DNA from 4 places in the Paenibacillus sp. RC334 genome. Region 1 is predicted to be linked to each of the others. Evidence: a T-box and tRNA genes for the amino acid it is inferred to sense, from the RefSeq annotation. Region 1 holds a T-box; the other regions hold tRNA genes.
What was found. The T-box of region 1 lies ahead of argS (arginine--tRNA ligase). A T-box ahead of a tRNA ligase gene usually reads a tRNA of that ligase, here a tRNA-Arg.

Region 1 (4,523 bases):
CGGGCAACCCGGAAAAGGTATCCACACCGGGTAAGAAGGATGTATATCGTATTATAGATAAGAAGAAAGGGAGAGCTGTCGCCGATTATATTTCTTTTCCGGACGAAGACCGTCCGCGCAATGGAAAGCGGCTGAAACTCTTTAACCCGTTGCATCCGTACATGAAGAAGTATGTGGAAAATTACGAGGCAGTTCCGATGCTGGAGCCTATTTTCGTAAATGGGCAGAAAGTGTATGAACTTCCCGGGCTGGATGAAATTCGCGCATACCATACTTCCCAGCTGCAACTGTTCTGGCCGGAATATTTGCGGAAAATGAACCCGGAAATTTACCGTGTAAATCTCAGTGAAAAGGTATGGGGGCTGAAACAAAAGCTGATCGACAGCTATATGCAGCCAGAAGTGGAAGAAAAGGAATAGTTTTAAGAGGCACCCTGCAAATAATGGGGTGCCTCTTTGTGTTTCAGAGCATAAGAGGAAAATCTGTGTGTTATTTGTAAATTTCCCTCATGACATGCCGCAGCTCAGGTATAATAATGCGCTCCATCGCCAAACGGACGGCTCCACGTGAGCCTGGCATAGAAAATACGGCTGTCCGGTCGACAGTGCCAGCTACAGCACGACTCAATATCGCTGCAGAACCAATATCCTCGGCAAAGCTTAAATAACGGAAGATTTCCCCGAATCCGGGCAGTTCCTTATCCAGCAGAGAGGATACGGCTTCATACGTTGTATCACGCGGGGAAATACCGGTGCCGCCTGTCAGAAGAACAGCCTCAATGTCATCGCGTTCCGCGGCTTCGGATACCAGTTGCCGGATGCCATCATAGTCGTCTTTGACGATAACATATCGGGCCACCTGATAGCCGTTCGTTTCCAACAGATCCACCAGTAGACGTCCTCCGGTATCTGTTTCCACGGTGCGGGTGTCGGAGACGGTTACAACCATGCAGCTAACCTGCTGTGGGGCCTCCCGTCGATGCTCCTCTACAGAAGATATATTCATTTGCAATGCTCACTCCTCGATCTATGGTTAGACATACTCTTTTTACAATAGAGGAATGATTGTCGGTGTGCAAGTCAGGAGCAGGCATTAGGGAGTTGTGTGATTTATCCCCTTGCACGGATGGGATGGAATATAGTACACTTCCTTACATAAGCCGGGATTTTTTGTTTGGTCAAGTTGAAAGCGTGAACAACGGTTGATTAATCTCAATTGTCGACGGGTAATAATACAGCAGGGTCAACAACAGGGAGGTAATGTATTATGAAACATTCATACCAACAATGCGTGGATGCTTGCCTGGAATGTATGAACGCTTGCAACGTCTGTTACGTGGCGAGCTTGAAGGAATATGATTTGGCTATGCTGCGCGAGTGTATTCGAGTGAGCCGGGAATGTGCAGAAATATGCGGGTTTGCTGCTCAAATGTTGGAACGCGGAACGGAATTTGCCGAGCAAATTTGTGAGCTGTGTGCCAAAGCCTGTGAAGTATGTGCTGCTGAATGCGGTAAGCACGCTCATGAGCATTGCAAACAATGTGCAGCAGCCTGCCGCCGTTGTGTTCAGGCATGCCGCCAAATGGTGGCTGTGTAATTACATATAATCGAGCCAGCGCCTGAACAGAAAATAAAACATTGCTTTCTACAGGATAGGTTTGTATAATGATGGGAATTAACGTCTTGGAACGGGAGAGTAGCAGGGGAGCCATATCATTACAGCGAGCCGGAAAAGGTGGAAGCCGGTATGAGGCCCAACGTGAAGCGCACCCGGGAGACGGTTGTTCCAACACGGAGTTCCGTTAGTAGTTCAGCCCGGCAGACACCGTTATTTGTCATTGGAGTGAAATCGGCGATTATGCATAGTTCATTGCACAATCCGATTTACGAAGAGTGGTACCGCGGGGATATTGAAGTTCTCGTCTCTTGAATAATTCAAGAGGCGGGAGCTTTTTTTGTTAGATTCTAATGAAAAAAAGGAGAGAAAGCCATGCTGTTATCGATCGCTACTCAGGCTATTTCTGCCCATACGGGCTTGGAGGAAAAGGAGATTTCCTCTTTATTGGAGGTACCGCCACAACCGGAATGGGGGGATGTAGCGTTTCCCTGTTTTTTGCTGGCTAAAAAGTTTAGGAAGGCTCCGCAGCAAATTGCGTTGGAACTGGCGGAGGCCATAACCCGTAAGGAAGGACTGACTGCTTCGGCATCAGGAGCCTATGTCAATATAACACTGGGGCGTTCCATTCATATTCCACTGATGCTGGCTGAATTGAGCAAACCCGAATTTTTCAAGCCAGATCTCGGACACGGACAGCGGGTAGTGATTGATATGTCTTCGCCCAATATTGCCAAACCGTTTGGTATCGGCCATCTTCGTTCTACTGTCATCGGTGCTGCACTGTACCGCATTCTCGGGGAAACGGGGTATGTTCCGGTTAGTGTGAATCATTTGGGGGATTGGGGAACACAGTTTGGTAAGCAAATTGCGGCTTATAAAAGATGGGGAAATGAAGAGCAGCTACAGCAAGATCCGATTGGAGAGTCACTTAAGCTGTACGTGCGTTTTCATGAGGAAGCCGAGCATGACCCATCTTTGGAGGACGAAGGTCGAGAATGGTTCCGCCGTCTGGAGCATGGAGATACCGAGGCTCAGCAGCTATGGGAGTTTTTTGTTGAAGTCAGCCTGCGTGAATTTGATCGCATGTACCAGCGTCTGAACCTTACATTTGATCATGTACTGGGAGAGAGCTTTTACAATAATAAAATGCAGGCGGTTGTTGCCCGATTAAGGACGAAAGGTTTGCTGGAAGAAAGTGACGGTGCGCTTGTGGTGCGTCTGGAGGATGAAGGGCTGCCGCCTTGTCTGATTTTGAAAAAGGATGGGACTACCATCTATCCGACCCGTGATTTGGCTACGGCGTTCTACCGTCATGAGGTGATGAAAGCTGATCGGTTGCTGTACGTGGTAGGTGGAGAGCAGCAGTTGCATTTCCGGCAGGTGTTTGAGGTGCTAAAGCGTGCAGGGGAGACGTGGGCGGAGCAGTGTGAGCACGTGCCGTTTGGTCTGATGCGTTTTGCAGGTAAAAAAATGTCCACAAGACGCGGCAAGGTCGTGAAGCTGGAGGAGGTGCTGGATGAAGCGGTGGCCCGCGCTCTAACTATCATCACCCAGAAGAATCCCAATTTACAGGATCAACAGGAAATAGCCGAGGACGTCGGCATCGGGGCGATCATTTTTGGCGACTTAAAAAATAACCGCCTGAACGAAGTGGATTTCTCACTGGAAGACGCGTTAACCTTTGAAGGTGAGACAGGTCCTTATGTACAATACACACATGCACGTATACGCAGTCTTTTGGAAAAAGCTTATGCTGGCGCCGGTACGGTGGATGGTTCTGGTATCGACGTTCCTATGAGGGAACATCCAGTATCTGATTTCACCGATGCATCGGATGAAATGCTGGGGGATGCAGGCTGGGCACTGCTTAAGCAACTGGTTCGTTATCAGGGACAACTGGAACGTGCGGCTCGGCAACTGGAACCTTCGGTTATCGCGAGGTTTGCGCTGGATACGGCGCAGGCGTTCAACCGCTTTTACGCCAAGGAGCGGATTGTCGATGGTGGGCCGTGGCGCATTCAGTTGGCTGGACAAACTGCTGATATTTTGGCACATACGCTGCATCTTCTTGGCCTGAAAGCACCCTATCGGATGTAGCCAAATGGCCTGAGGAAGAGTGCCCGCAAAGTGAGTATCCTTAGAATATAGCCTAGGACGTGAGCAGAAAAGAGTTAAACGGGTTACACTAACTGTAAGTATCGTAGGCTTTTTTTACAATCAATTTTTGAGTATCTGAAACATTTGTTGATAGTATTGCGTCGATAAGTATAGAAGAAACATAGTAAATATGGAGGTGCATCTCATGAAAAAAAACAAAAGCGTGACAGCAGCTTTGCTGGTGATCTGTTCGTTGGCAGTGGCTACGTCAGCTTCGGCATTTCGTGATATAAAAGGAACAGAGCAGGAGAAGATTGTAAGTTCGCTTCAGAACAAAGGTATTATTCAGGGCATCACGAAGGATAAGTTTGCGCCTGATCAATCACTTACGTATGCACAAGGGGTGCATATGGTCGTTAATGCGATGGATCTTCAAGTTATGCCGGATTTCACGACGGGTTCATTCGCCAATATTCCGTCTTCGGCATGGTATGCCAAGTCTTACCGGATTGCGGCTCAACACCAAATTCCTTTGTCACCGGATATTGATCCAAGTACTCAGATGACAAGAGAACAATTCGCGAATATACTGTACAAAGCGGTTAGTGCAACCGGAGAATATCCAACAGTCCGCATGTACATTAATGTTGCGGATGGCAAGAAGCTGGACCAAGATTCAAGCGAAGGGGTTCAGTTCCTGTTGTTGACCAAAATTGCTAAATTAGATGAAAAGAGCAACTTTAATCCGGAACGTAAAGTAACCCGAATGGAGGCAGCAGAGATGGTCTATAATGCATCCGAATTTGTGC
Region 2 (4,523 bases), 2.2 Mb from region 1:
ATAAGACTGTTCTTACTTAGCCAATTTAGCGAAGTATTCCAACGTACGGATCAATTGTGCTGTGTAGGACATTTCGTTGTCGTACCAAGCTACAGTTTTCACCAGTTGTTTGTCGCCAACAGTCAGGACTTTAGTTTGAGTTGCGTCAAACAAAGAACCGAAAGTGATACCTTTGATGTCGGAAGAAACGATCTCGTCTTCAGTGTAGCCGTAAGTTTCAGGATCGGAAGCTTCTTTCATCGCAGCGTTGATTTCTTCAACAGTTACGTTTTTCTCCAGAACAGTTACCAGCTCAGTCAGGGAACCAGTTGCTACTGGTACACGTTGAGCCGCGCCATCCAGTTTACCTTTCAGTTCAGGAATTACCAGACCGATGGCTTTAGCAGCACCAGTTGTGTTAGGAATGATGTTTTCAGCTGCAGCGCGAGCACGACGGAAGTCGCCTTTAGCATGCGGAGCATCCAAAGTGTTTTGGTCGCCAGTGTAAGCATGAATTGTAGTCATCAGGCCTTCAACGATACCAAATTTGTCTTGCAAAGTTTTAGCCATAGGAGCCAGGCAGTTTGTTGTGCAAGAAGCACCGGAGATTACAGTTTCAGTACCGTCCAGAATTTCATGGTTTACGTTGTAAACGACAGTTTTCATGTCGCCAGTAGCTGGAGCGGAGATAACAACTTTTTTAGCGCCGCCTTTCAAATGTTTCTCAGCAGCTTCTTTAGTTGTGAAGAAACCTGTGCATTCCAGAACGATATCTACACCCAGGTCTCCCCAAGGCAGTTCTTCTGGGTTGCGGTTAGCCAAAACCTTAACTTCTTTACCGTTAACTTTGAAGAAGCCATCGTGTACTTCTACTTCTCCTTGGAAAGTACCTTGTGTTGTATCATATTTCAACAGATGTGCCAGCATTTTGGAATCTGTCAAGTCATTGATTGCTACTACTTCAATACCTTCCACGTTTTGAATCCGGCGGAAAGCAAGGCGTCCAATACGTCCGAAACCGTTAATACCAACTTTAACTGTCATGAGTGAGTTCCTCCCAAAGTTCGTTTAGTTTAGTTTATATATTCAAGACAGACCCGAAAGCCCGTCAAGACAACACAATTCATAAATCCGTTTAACCATTCAAATAATGGCTTACAATTTCAGCAGCAGCGCCTTCGTCGGTGACAAGAATATCTTCCTGCCCGAAACGCAGCACTGCATGAATAGCGGCCGCCTTGCTCTTACCTCCAGCTACGCCTAGAACCGTCTCGGTACGCCTGATATCCTCCAAACGGAGTCCAAGCGTCAGCATTCTGTGAACAACGACGCCGTCTTCGTTAAAATAATAGCCAAACGATTCGGCAACCGCGCCCTCACTGCTGATCTGGGCAAAGGTTTCAGGGTCGAGCTTGCGTCTACGTGCCATTGCTATGGCGTTGCCTATCCCGTGAATGATGATCCGACTCTCGCGAATCAGGCTTAAAATATCCTGAATATTCGTATCTTCAAGCAGGGAGTTGTAAGCATGATTGCTGAGCAAATCCGGTACATGGAGCAGACGGTATTGTGAGCCGACCTTACGAGCCATTGTGGAAGCAATTGTGTTCGCCTGCATTTCCATGCTTTCTCCCAAACCCCCACGTGCTGGTACGAACCATCCGCCCTTAAGTGGGCCATTAGCAGGTAGTGTCAGTTGGTCCGCCACGTCGGCAATCGTCGTGCCACCTGTTACGGCGACCACATCCTCGTCGTCCATAACACTCAGCAGCGCTTTTGCCCCGGCACGACCCAGCTCCTGCTTCGTTAAAGGAGAAGCATCCGAATCCCCTGGAACGACAACCACCTTCCTCAAACCATAGGCTTGACGAATCTGATCCTCCAATTGGGACAGGCCGAACAAGTTGTTCGCAATTGGCTCCAGCTGTTCCAGCAGATCCAGTCCTGCTTTGCTCACCTTCATGCCCACACTCTCAATCTCAATCAGCCCTTGGGCTTTAAGAAGATCGGTTTCGGCGCGCAACACGCGCTCGGTCATGTTCAGTGAAGCCGCCAGCGTTCTGCGTCCAATAACATCGGACAGCATAATCTGATGCAGGATTGTGTACCTTTTTTTCAAAACATCCATGAGGTCGGGCAGAAGCTGCTTCTGTATTTCTAATATCTTTCGCATGCTTTCCACTCCCGCACACTTCTAAGTTCTATCTTTAATACTATATCACTAACTGGTCTTAAAACGTCCCGGGTTAACTTTTTAAGTCCCACGTATATCTTACCCAATATTTGCTCCACATGCAAGTCTATCTGAACCTATATTTCTCAACTTTTTATGTGAATATGCGCACGTAATAAAAGCTTGCAATTCAATGCCGTATATCATATAATCATCTTTGTTTCCAATTAGCTGTGCGCCCGTGGTCCAACGGATATGACGTAGGCCTCCGGAGCCTGAGATCGAGGTTCGATTCCTCGCGGGCGCGCCATTTTATATGAATGTCTAAATGCTTCTATATACTGTTTTAACCAATAAGAGCGCAGAGGGCTCTTTTTTTGACTATTAGTTTGACTTTCTTTGACTTTTTGTTTGAAATTGTTTATCATGTGGTTAATACGGTAACAGTTTATAAATAGGGACGTGTAATCGGCATGTCCACCAAATCCATTAACGATATTAAAGGGAGGTTTTTTGACGTGAGCTATGTTCCTATGGTAGTAGAACAAAGTAACCGCGGCGAACGCGCCTATGACATTTATTCCAGACTGTTGAAGGATCGCATTATTTTGTTGGGCTCGGACGTCAATGACGTTGTAGCCAACTCTATTATTGCGCAAATGCTGTTTTTGGCTGCCGAAGATCCTGAAAAAGACATTCACTTGTATGTTAACAGCCCTGGCGGTTCGATCACAGCCGGTATGGCCATTTTCGATACGATGCAATATATTAAACCTGACGTGTCTACGATTTGTGTAGGTATGGCGGCTTCCATGGGTGCGTTCTTGCTGAACGCAGGTGCCAAGGGCAAACGTTTTGCTTTGCCGAACAGTGAGATTATGATTCACCAACCGCTGGGTGGCGCACAAGGTCAAGCAACGGATATTGAAATCCGCGCCCGCCGCATTCTGAAAATGCGCGACAAATTGAACCGCATTCTCGCAGATCGCACAGGCCAACCACTGGAGCGCATTGAAAAAGACACAGACCGTGACTATTTCATGTCCGCGGATGATGCCAAGGAATACGGTATTATTGATAAAGTGCTTACTAGCTCCTCTCCAGAAGGTGTGTAAGAGAACGAATTATGGCCTCTGAATAGCTGGTAAACGAAAAAAGCTGCCCCGGATGATTGTATCCGGTAGGCAGCTTTTTTCGTTTACTATTCTTTTGTGTACAGATAATCTAACTTATTCATTTGTACTATTCATTCTGTCCAGTAAAAGGCTTGCTGCCTTGAGGCAACAATTGACCAAACGAATAAGTGAACTCAGGAATACCATACGCATAAGGCCCATACTCATACAAGTCAAACACAATCGTCACACCGCTATTCGTTACATAAAAATTCGGATTAGCCGCAATATTCTTGAAGCCACCAAAGCCGCCTTCATTCACCATTGGACCATTAATTTTTTCTTCAGGTCGCTATTAAGAAACTGTTTGTAATTAGGATTGGCCTTCAGCACGTCAGACAATTGCAGCAATTTTCCATCAGCGAGTGAGAACGTATATCCTTTACGGGCCGTCATACCATGAGCACCAGCCGTATCGGAGTAATCCTCCATAATGATGCTCAAAATCCCTTGTTGGTTATAGGCAATAGCAAAATCATTACTGAAAGTATACGGTCTTTCTACTGTAGGTTCACCCTCTGCTACTTGCTTTTTGCCTGCTGCCAGTATTCCCTCCGCTTGCTTTTTGAGCACACTATTAATGGCCTGCTGAGCTTCAGGGTTTAGCTGGCCACCGCTGATTTGCGAGTACTTAACCTTGTAGGAAACCTTTGCATCACTCGAAGCCGGAAGAGATTGGGACGTAATCGTGATCGGATTTAGCTGGCTTTTACTCATTGTTACTGTTTTCTGAGCTGCATTCCACTGAGCATCGATACCCAGATAGTCTTTCAGCAGACTCATAGGAATGTACAGCTTCCCGGCGATCTGTTTGGCGTCCATGTTGCGTGTGGTTATTCCATTGACATTGACATAGGGACCATCGGAGGAAGAGGACATGATGTAAAGCTTATTGTACCCACTACCTACGGTATAAGTCGCTGTTTTGGCATCATAACTCACCGGAATCCCCAGGCTGTCGCGCAATGCTGCTACGGGAATCACTGTGCTTCCGTTCACCTGAATCCCTTTGGTCGCCAACGTTTTACCATTCCATTTAATAGAAATACCTGGTTGCTGTGCTGTAGCCTGTTGTTTGTATGAAGCTGCCTCGATATAGGAAACGGGAACAACTGCAACTCCTACTAAAATTCCCGCTGCCAGCAGTGCGGAGCCCCATTTTTTTGTATGCTTGTTCATATTAAATATTCCTCCTG
Region 3 (4,523 bases), 2.1 Mb from region 1:
TTTAGCCACTTTATTAAAAGCTTTGTCGAGTGCAGCGGCTACACGATCCGCGTCAACCTCAACTTCAAGAACCCCAAGGTTCTTCTCTATTTTCTCCCAAGTTGCTTTCATTTTATGCTTTCCCCTCCAACAAAATCTTCACTTAGTTTTCATACGATCAACGCACACAAAATAACCACTATAGTATATCTAACATTACTATCTTTTTCAAGGGCAGCTCCTTGAATGACTTCACAGGTAAACGTTTCCGGCCGTTATGGAGTGTTCATTCCCGCCGCTACGAATAGACGCATCGACCGATATACCTGCTCAAAACGGAAGCGCAATGCATCGGTAATGCCATATATAGCACGGGTTTCTTCCTCGTCCTTGTTGCCACTCAGACTCTCCGATACCGTCTGATGGAGTGCTGCCGCCCAAATATCCGGCATCCCGTCCTCCTCCACCAGCATTGACCTGTAATCTTTCGTACCGTACACCGCCATCACAAACTGCGACCATAGCTCCTGCGCAAAATAGAACAGCGTAGGCTCATGCACTTCAGTCTGATCGGCCACCCGCTCCAGAATACGCATAATCGGTTCAGGAAATTCATCCGGCCGCAACGGAATAGACTCAATCTCGATTTCTGCCTTCTCATCTCCCCGGCTGATTTCGATCGTCCCTTCCATTCCGCGTCGTCGTAGTGTCTGCAAAACACGGAATTGAAGCAGAGGGTGGATTTCCCGTTCCTTAATCCAGTTAAGCAGCGCATCGTCGATTTCTGGCAGATCCAGATAAGACAGTTGTTCCAGCGCTAAAATCGTCTGTTCCGACAACGGTTCATCCATAGCCATATGTAGCAGCTTGTTGCCGTAGCCTGCATCCTGCTCCTGCTTGAAGCGCGCATGTTGGCGAGCCAGCTCTGCTTCATTGACCTCATCTTCTGCCGTAGTGTCCGTGTCCGCCCCTCTGTCGGCATACTGTGGAAATGCGGCCTCCAGCCATTGTAAAAGGGCCTCCCACTCTTCGTATTGCTTCTGTTCCTGTCCCTGACACTGCATCAAAAAACGCAGCATCGCCATCGCCTCTCCGTAACGCTCGTTTTCAAGCATTACAGTGAGTTGAATTTGATAGTAATCCAGTGTCTTCGGAAACAAAACAATATTATTTTCTTTTGTCGTCACCTTGGAGTCCTTTATTAAAGGCACCCCCTCTCCACCGCAAGCTAAAGTATTTGTAGATTATATGAGAAACAGCGGCCGAAGTCCAACCTCTCGTCTTCCACATATTCACCTGTATTCTAACATACCCTTTTATGAGGCAAAAAAAACGATAGCTACTTTGATTTTTATGCTAAAGAAAGCCTGAATACCGGATATATGCGAAATAAAGCTTGAATTTTTTTTATCCATGTGATATATTAATCTTCGCTTGAATTTTATGTCCCAGTAGCTCAGCTGGATAGAGCAACGGCCTTCTAAGCCGTCGGTCGGGGGGTTCGAATCCCTCCTGGGACGTTATCGTGAGAAGCTTCCGTAAGGGAGCTTTTTTTCGTTTCACAACCCCCGCACAAAAAAATATATTCTATTCTAATGTAGAAAAGTTCGTATCCACTTCAAAAAAACGCTGAGAATGCTATCATCTAATGTTAAATATTTTCCGACGAGCATGAACTGACGAAGTGCCACAGAAATAAAGCAGTATGCTTACATGTTTGGTACGGCAAGGGAGAATTAATAAATGAAAATCATATCTTGGAATGTTAATGGCTTAAGAGCCTGTGTGACCAAAGGATTTTATACTTATCTAAAAGAAACGAATGCTGATATTTTTTGCGTACAGGAAACCAAGCTTCAAGAGGGACAAATCCTGATGGAGAATATGGAGGAATACACACAGTACTGGAATTATGCCGAGAAAAAAGGATATTCTGGCACCGCTATCTTCACCAAAATCAAACCTCTTTCTGTGCATTATGGACTTGAAGAAAATGGGGAACCTGAAGGCAGAACCATTACTTTGGAATTTGAGAAATTTTATCTGGTTAATGTATATACTCCGAATACCAAACGGGATTTGACCCGACTGCCATACAGACTGGAATGGGAGGACCGTTTCCGCAGCTATCTGCAACAGTTGGATGCATTGAAGCCTGTCATTGTTTGCGGAGATTTGAACGTGGCTCATCAGGAAATTGACCTGAAAAATGCGAAAGCCAACCACGGAAATGCCGGATTTACGCCTGAGGAACGTGACAGAATGTCGCAGTTGCTGAGCGCTGGATTTATAGACACCTTCAGATACTTTAATCCTGACAGGACGGATGTTTATTCCTGGTGGTCCTACATGCCGAAGGTGAGAGAACGGAACATCGGCTGGCGGATCGATTACTTTCTCGTCTCGGACAGACTTCGCCCGCTGTTGATAGATGCAAGCATTGATTGCCATATTACGGGCAGCGACCACTGCCCTGTTATACTGGATATGCAAGATATTTCAGCATAGTCCCCCCTTACACAAAAATTTATGCAGTCTTAAAAGCCGTCATGCTCTGTTATTGCAGCATGACAGCTTAAATTATAATGATAATCTGTTTAAAACCCGTTATTCGCCATCACTTGCTTGAACCACAGCGCACTTTGTTTGGGTGTCCGTTCCTGCGTTTCGTAATTAATATGTACAATACCGAAACGTTTGCTGTAGCCCCAAGCCCATTCAAAGTTATCAAGGAATGACCAGACAAAATAGCCCTTGAGCTGCCCTCCCTCCCCGATGAAGCGATGGCATACCTTTAAATGCTCCTCAATGTAGCGCTGACGTCCAGTGTCCTCAATCTTCCCATCCATCAATTCGTCCTTCATCGCTGCTCCGTTTTCCGTAATCAGAATGGGCAAGCCCTTGGTAAAATCCTTCTCAATCCGAGTTAGCAGCTTATAAAAGGATTCGGGGTGAATCTCCCATCCCATATCCGTTACCGGTTCCTCGAAGCGAACCTGCTCTGCCTGAAGCAACGAAGCGTCTGTAGCCGCTCGAATGACGCTGCGGGCGTAGTAATTGATGCCCAAAAAATCCCCCGGCTGCTGAATCAGCTCCATATCACCAGGCTGTACAAAATCCAAGCCGTTCAGATACGCCCCGTACCATTCCACCATATCCTCTGGATATTTCCCGTTAAACAACGGCTCGGCAAACCAACGATTGATAAAGCCATCTCGGCGGACGGTAGCGGCTACGTCCTCAGGTCGCTCAGAAGCAGCATCCACATGTTCCATGTTCAGTGTAATGCCTATCTTACCTGTCAGACCCTTTTCCTTGTGCAAATGGATGGCAATGCCATGACACAACAGGACATGGTGAGCGGCAGTAAAGGCTTCGTTCCAGTTCTCATGGCCGGGAGCATGTTCACCTGTACCATAGCCCAGGATAGAGGCACAATAAGGCTCGTTGATCGTGTTCCACCAGTTTATGCGTTGTCCAAACCGATCCATGATTACAGAGGCATACGTCATAAAATGCTGGATAATCCTTCGATTTGTCCAACCCCCTCGTCCTCGATCCACTGCGGAAGATCCCAGTGATACAGTGTCAGCATCGGAATTAGCCCGGCCGACTCAATCTCATCCAGCAGGCGCTCATAGAAGAGTAATCCCTGTTCGTTAACCACGCCGGGTGCAGGAATAATGCGCGGCCAGGCCACGGAAAAACGGTAATGTAGAAAGCCAAGCTGCTTCATTAACTGCACGTCTTCCTTAAAGCGGTGAAAATGATCACAAGCCATATCTCCGCTGTCATCGCCTATCACCTTCCCGGGTGCTTGACAGAAAGTATCCCAAATGGAAGACGTTCTTCCTCCCTCAGCTACACCACCTTCAATTTGATAAGAAGAGGTCGAGGTTCCCCACATAAAAGTGGCTGGAAATAAAAAGGTATTCTCACTCATACTTGGTATCATCCTTTCAGGATTTAAGACTTCACAGCTCCGGCCATTGCACCGCCAACAATAAAGCGCTGGAGGAAAATATACAAAATAACCAGCGGTAGTGTAACAATCAGGATACCGCAAGCGAGCAGCGGCCAGTTGTTCATGTATTGTCCGTAGAAGGAGAACAATCCCTTGGTCACTGGCTGATATGCGGGATCAGACAAATAAATGGTAGGACCTATAATATCGTTCCACGCCCCGATGGCTGTCAAAATAATGCCTGTGGCCAACACCGGCTTCATCAGCGGTACAAGAATCGTAAACAAATAGCGGGAATATCCGCACCCGTCCATTGCAGCCGCTTCATCCAGCTCACGGGAGACAGACTTGATATATCCCACAAACATCAGGAAGGCAATACCGGTACCCGTTGTTTTTAACAAAATAAAACCAAGCTGGGTATTGTAAAGTCCCAGACTATTAATGAGAGCAAATTGCGGAATCAGCGGGTTCGGAAGATACATGGATATCAGGAAAAACACATAAAAGAAGGTGCTGAACTTAACGTATCCCCGCGCCAATGGAAAAGCTGCAAACACGGATATCACCAACGTTAATA
Region 4 (4,523 bases), 2.2 Mb from region 1:
TAGAAGCTTGAGAAAGCGGTTTAAAAAAATGTACTCAGGAGGCAACAATCATGAAAAAAGGCTTAAAGATAGCAACTATCGGTGGCGGCTCCAGCTATACTCCGGAATTAGTAGAAGGCTTCATCAAACGTTATGCAGAGCTCCCTATTCGGGAATTGTGGCTGGTAGACATTGAGGCAGGACGCGAAAAGCTGGAAATTGTAGGGGCCATGGCCAAACGAATGGTGAAAGCGGCAGGCATTGATTGTGAAGTACATTTGACGCTGGATCGTCGTGAAGCCTTGGTAGATGCCGATTTTGTAACAACACAGTTTCGGGTAGGCTTGCTCGAAGCCCGGATTAAAGATGAAAGTATTCCGTTAAAACACGGTATGATCGGTCAGGAAACCAACGGTGCCGGAGGAATGTTCAAGGCCTTCCGTACCATTCCTGTCATCCTCAGTATTGTCGAGGATATGAAAGAGCTGTGTCCGAATGCGTGGTTGATTAATTTCACCAACCCTGCAGGGATGGTCACCGAAGCCGTGCTTCGTTATGGTCAATGGGACAAAGTCATCGGATTATGTAATGTTCCAATCGGCGCGATCAAGAGTGCATCCGCTGTGCTGGACAAACCGGAAGAAGAACTGTTCTTTAAATTTGCAGGAATTAACCACCTTCACTGGCATAAAGTATATGACAAAACAGGGACCGAATTAACTGAGCAGGTGATTGAAGGACTGTACGCGCCTGGCGCAAAACCGGAAAAGGTCGTTGAAAATATTAGAAACATGCGTTTCCTGTATGATCAAGTGCGTCATTTGAAAATGCTGCCTTGTCCATACCATCGTTATTACTACATGACAGATAACATGCTGAAGGAAGAACTAGAGGAAGCCAAAAATGAAGGAACTCGGGGTCAAGTCGTCAAACGTCTGGAAGAAAGCCTGTTTGAACTGTATAAAGATCCTAATCTGGATTACAAACCGGAGGAACTATCCAAACGCGGCGGCGCGCATTACAGCGATGCAGCCTGTGAAATTATTAATTCCATCTATAACAACAAAGGCACACTGATGGTGGTTAGCACACGTAACAATGGTGCAATTGATGATGTTCCTTATGACAGCGCGATTGAAATTACCAGTGTGATTCGCGCACATGGTGCAGAACCTGTAAACTTTGGCAAATTCCCGCCTGCACAGCGCGGCTTGCTGCAAGTGATGAAGGCGATGGAAGAATTGACGATTGAAGCGGCGGTAACGGGGGACTACGCAACAGCTCTGCAAGCCTTCACCCTGAATCCGCTTGTACCAAGCGGTGACATCGCCCAAACGGTGCTGGATGAATTGCTGGAAGCGCATAAAGAGCATTTGCCACAATTTTTTGCGCATAAGGCGAAAGCAACGGTATAAAACAAAAGCAGAGCTTTTCCTATCACTTAATTGATGTTCCACGTTCTGAGGTTCGAAGCTATTGAATCCAGTAAAAGAGGCCGTGTCAGACACGGCCTCTTGGTATTTAATTATTCTCCCACAGTAACTCGTAGCTAATCCATCGCTCCAACTCCCGGGATAGAGCCACGTATTGTGGCTTAATTCAGATTATTAATAGGCAGTCCAACCTGCATCGGCAGTAATCACTGTAGCGTTCACAAAACCTGATTCATCCGAAGCAAGGAATAAAGCCACCTGTGCTATTTCCTCCGATTTTCCAAGACGTGGATTAATAGCCATTCCCAATTGCTGTCTGGAAGCACCAAATTTATTTAGATTAGTTATCGTTGAATTGATGTTAGTTTCCACACCACCTGGAGCAATTGCATTACAACGTATTCCTTGTGGAGCATACATGTAGCCTGTATTTTTAGTAAAACCAACAACTGCATGTTTAGAAGCTGTATAAGCTCCACCAGCTCGCCCACCAAACAACCCACCTGCAGAAGCTACGTTCACAATGACACCTTTTTGTTTTTCTAAAAAGATAGGTAGAACTTTACGAGTAGAACGCATAACACTGGTTGTATTAATCGCAAAAATTCTTTCCCACTGGTCATCTTTAATATCGCCTGCCGGTTCCATGTTATCCATAATTCCGGCATTGTTTACCAGAATATCTACTGTACCATAGGTGTCAACGGTCGTATCAATCAGATTCTGAATATCTTCTTCTTTTGCAACATTAGCAACTACGACGATAGCATCTCCACCATTAGCTTTGATTTCTTCTACCACATTAGTAGCTGCATCTGCATTAATATCGGACACCACTACCTTGGCCCCTTCTTGTGCATAAAGCTTGGCAATAGCTTTACCCATACCGGAAGCTGCACCTGTGACTACTGCAATTTTGTCTTGAAGTCTCATTTCTATCCTCCTCGTCTGCATCTGTATCCTGTATAATGTTCGACAGTTGTTCATCAACTTTTACAATTATAGTATAAAGAAGCACATCAGCTAAAATCATCAAACGCTACTTATTTTGCTCACTAGCAAACACTTTTATACATTAATGTCTATTAAATAGGGGGACATTTTATAAGAACTATCAGTCTATCGAAGCTCTGCTTAATGAAATTATAGACGATGTCACTACTGATTAATCGCATCATATCGTGAACCCTGTGAGCATAACTGGAACACAAAAAAGCTCCCTTACGGAAGCTTCTCTGTTATACGTCCCAGGAGGGATTCGAACCCCCGACCGACGGCTTAGAAGGCCGTTGCTCTATCCAGCTGAGCTACTGGGACAAAATGGTATTCGTTGGAACCTTATGTATTCAGCGCATTGATTATTATATCATATTTTTGCTAACTGTCAAAAGCATTTTTTTATCGTACAAGTAAACAGGCTGCAAAAGGAATCATTTGGACGCTGACGGGGTATTATGTACAAAAGGCCATGCTACGAAGGAGGTATATAATCCGTGAGAGGTCTATTGTCATCACTTTGTTATTTCAGTATTTTTTTCGCCCCTTTTCTGTTGCCTGTTATTATATGGATTGCGGTACGGGACGAGTATGTTCAGGGACATGCGAAAAAGGCTATTTTATCGCACATTTTCCCTATTATCGCGGCGATTCCGCTATTGTATTTTATTGCAACGGCGAATCATGCAGGTTCTGTAGTCGGGTTTGTGCTGCTATTCGCTGTGGTCTATCTCGGGGTATTTGTCTACAACATCTACAAAGGTATCATGACACTCCGTGAAGCCGCTTAAATCTGAAGAAGAAGCCTCCTGCATTCCGCGAATTAAGCGGGATACGGAGGCTTCTTTAAAAATTTTTAATGGACAAATTTATTTATTACCAAAGCGTCTAGGACTTTTTGGTACTTCATGCCTTACATTTTTCTCAAGCACTTCTTCCGCAAATTCATTGTTATGAATATAACTGCTGCCTTTGTTCTTCTTGTACTTCGCTTTGCCGTCTATGATTTCCCCCTCCTTTCACGCTGATCCCGCGATGGCGCTGGAGCCCAAATCAACAAAAGCCGAGGCATGGCGCATCCTATTCTCATACGCCGAACTCCTTGGCAAATTCCGTGCTGAGCTGCCCATAGGAAAGTAACTCCCTTTTAAACTTTTCCCGTTCTTCCCCAGCCGTAATGTGAGTGGAGTCGGTAAAAGCCTTATCCGTCACTTCCTCAAACGCAGAATGCAGGTTATTGTCGTACCAATCCAGCGCCAGATCGGCATCATTACGAATGATGCGTACCATGTCATAGCCTTCCTGACCGTCCTGCTGATTGGTGGCGGTAATGTAGACCAGCAGTTCCGGGTCATCTGCTGCGCCGGGCCGTACCTCTACCTCTGCGCAGCGCACTCCGTCAAGTTCGGTGAAGCGGCGTATTTTAGCATCCTTGATGTAGTACATTTGCCTTCCTCCTTCCTTGCGAATACACGGGTTGCCCCATTTGTAGTTTTCGGAACGGACAGACATTTTATGCTCCTTTTCGGCATATATACTGATGAACTGGGGATTTAGTTTTTGTTTCATCCCAACACTGGATGAACACGACAAAGAGAGGATGAACAGACATGTGCGGAATTACTGGTTTCATACAGTGGAACGGAGACTTAATGCATCAATCGGAGCTGCTGCTCAATATGACGCGAACGCTCTCTGATCGCGGACCGGATGCTGCGGGCACCTGGATATCCAACCCGTGTGCCTTTGGACACAGAAGACTGAGCGTCATGGACCCGGAAAACGGCGCCCAACCCATGATCCGGCAGCTTGAGGATATCACTTATACGATTGTATATAACGGGGAAATATATAACGCGCCTGAGCTGAAAAAAGAGCTGCAACAGCGAGGGCATATTTTCCGTACACAATGCGACACAGAGGTATTGCTCGAAGCCTACATGGAGTGGGGCCCGGATTGTGTGGATCGGCTGAACGGCATTTTTGCCTTTGCGGTCTGGGACAGTGAGCGGGAGCAGGTGTTTCTGGCACGGGATCGGCTGGGAGTGAAGCCGTTATTTTACAGCCAAGCCGGAGATGTATTCGTATTTGGCTCGGAGCCCAAAGCGCTGCTTC

Region 2: it has a tRNA-Arg gene. The T-box ahead of argS (arginine--tRNA ligase) is inferred to sense a tRNA for this amino acid. The anticodon was not compared.
Region 3: it has a tRNA-Arg gene. The T-box ahead of argS (arginine--tRNA ligase) is inferred to sense a tRNA for this amino acid. The anticodon was not compared.
Region 4: it has a tRNA-Arg gene. The T-box ahead of argS (arginine--tRNA ligase) is inferred to sense a tRNA for this amino acid. The anticodon was not compared.

Annotation. Positions count from the first base shown of each region.
Region 1 is NZ_CP125370.1:2,262,710-2,267,232, forward strand. Features, by position in the region: gene QMK20_RS10705 (nicotinate phosphoribosyltransferase) at 1-419, shown strand, start outside; gene QMK20_RS10710 (MogA/MoaB family molybdenum cofactor biosynthesis protein) at 490-1,005, opposite strand; gene QMK20_RS10715 (four-helix bundle copper-binding protein) at 1,267-1,596, shown strand; T-box leader at 1,675-1,929, shown strand; gene argS (arginine--tRNA ligase) at 1,990-3,714, shown strand; gene QMK20_RS10725 (S-layer homology domain-containing protein) at 3,920-4,523, shown strand, end outside.
Region 2 is NZ_CP125370.1:96,695-101,217, reverse strand. Features, by position in the region: gene gap (type I glyceraldehyde-3-phosphate dehydrogenase) at 13-1,023, opposite strand; gene QMK20_RS00540 (sugar-binding transcriptional regulator) at 1,115-2,152, opposite strand; tRNA gene QMK20_RS00535 (tRNA-Arg) at 2,388-2,462, shown strand; gene clpP (ATP-dependent Clp endopeptidase proteolytic subunit ClpP) at 2,671-3,267, shown strand; gene QMK20_RS00525 (RsiV family protein) at 3,395-3,592, opposite strand; gene QMK20_RS00520 (stalk domain-containing protein) at 3,586-4,506, opposite strand.
Region 3 is NZ_CP125370.1:4,372,183-4,376,705, forward strand. Features, by position in the region: gene tig (trigger factor) at 1-111, opposite strand, end outside; gene QMK20_RS20055 (hypothetical protein) at 255-1,190, opposite strand; tRNA gene QMK20_RS20060 (tRNA-Arg) at 1,425-1,499, shown strand; gene QMK20_RS20065 (exodeoxyribonuclease III) at 1,723-2,487, shown strand; partial or broken gene QMK20_RS20070 (GH1 family beta-glucosidase) at 2,577-3,922, opposite strand; gene QMK20_RS20075 (carbohydrate ABC transporter permease) at 3,946-4,523, opposite strand, start outside.
Region 4 is NZ_CP125370.1:4,420,150-4,424,672, forward strand. Features, by position in the region: gene QMK20_RS20250 (6-phospho-beta-glucosidase) at 51-1,394, shown strand; gene QMK20_RS20255 (SDR family oxidoreductase) at 1,587-2,345, opposite strand; tRNA gene QMK20_RS20260 (tRNA-Arg) at 2,656-2,729, opposite strand; gene QMK20_RS20265 (magnetosome magnetite crystal formation protein family) at 2,906-3,199, shown strand; gene QMK20_RS20270 (hypothetical protein) at 3,495-3,854, opposite strand; gene asnB (asparagine synthase (glutamine-hydrolyzing)) at 4,019-4,523, shown strand, end outside.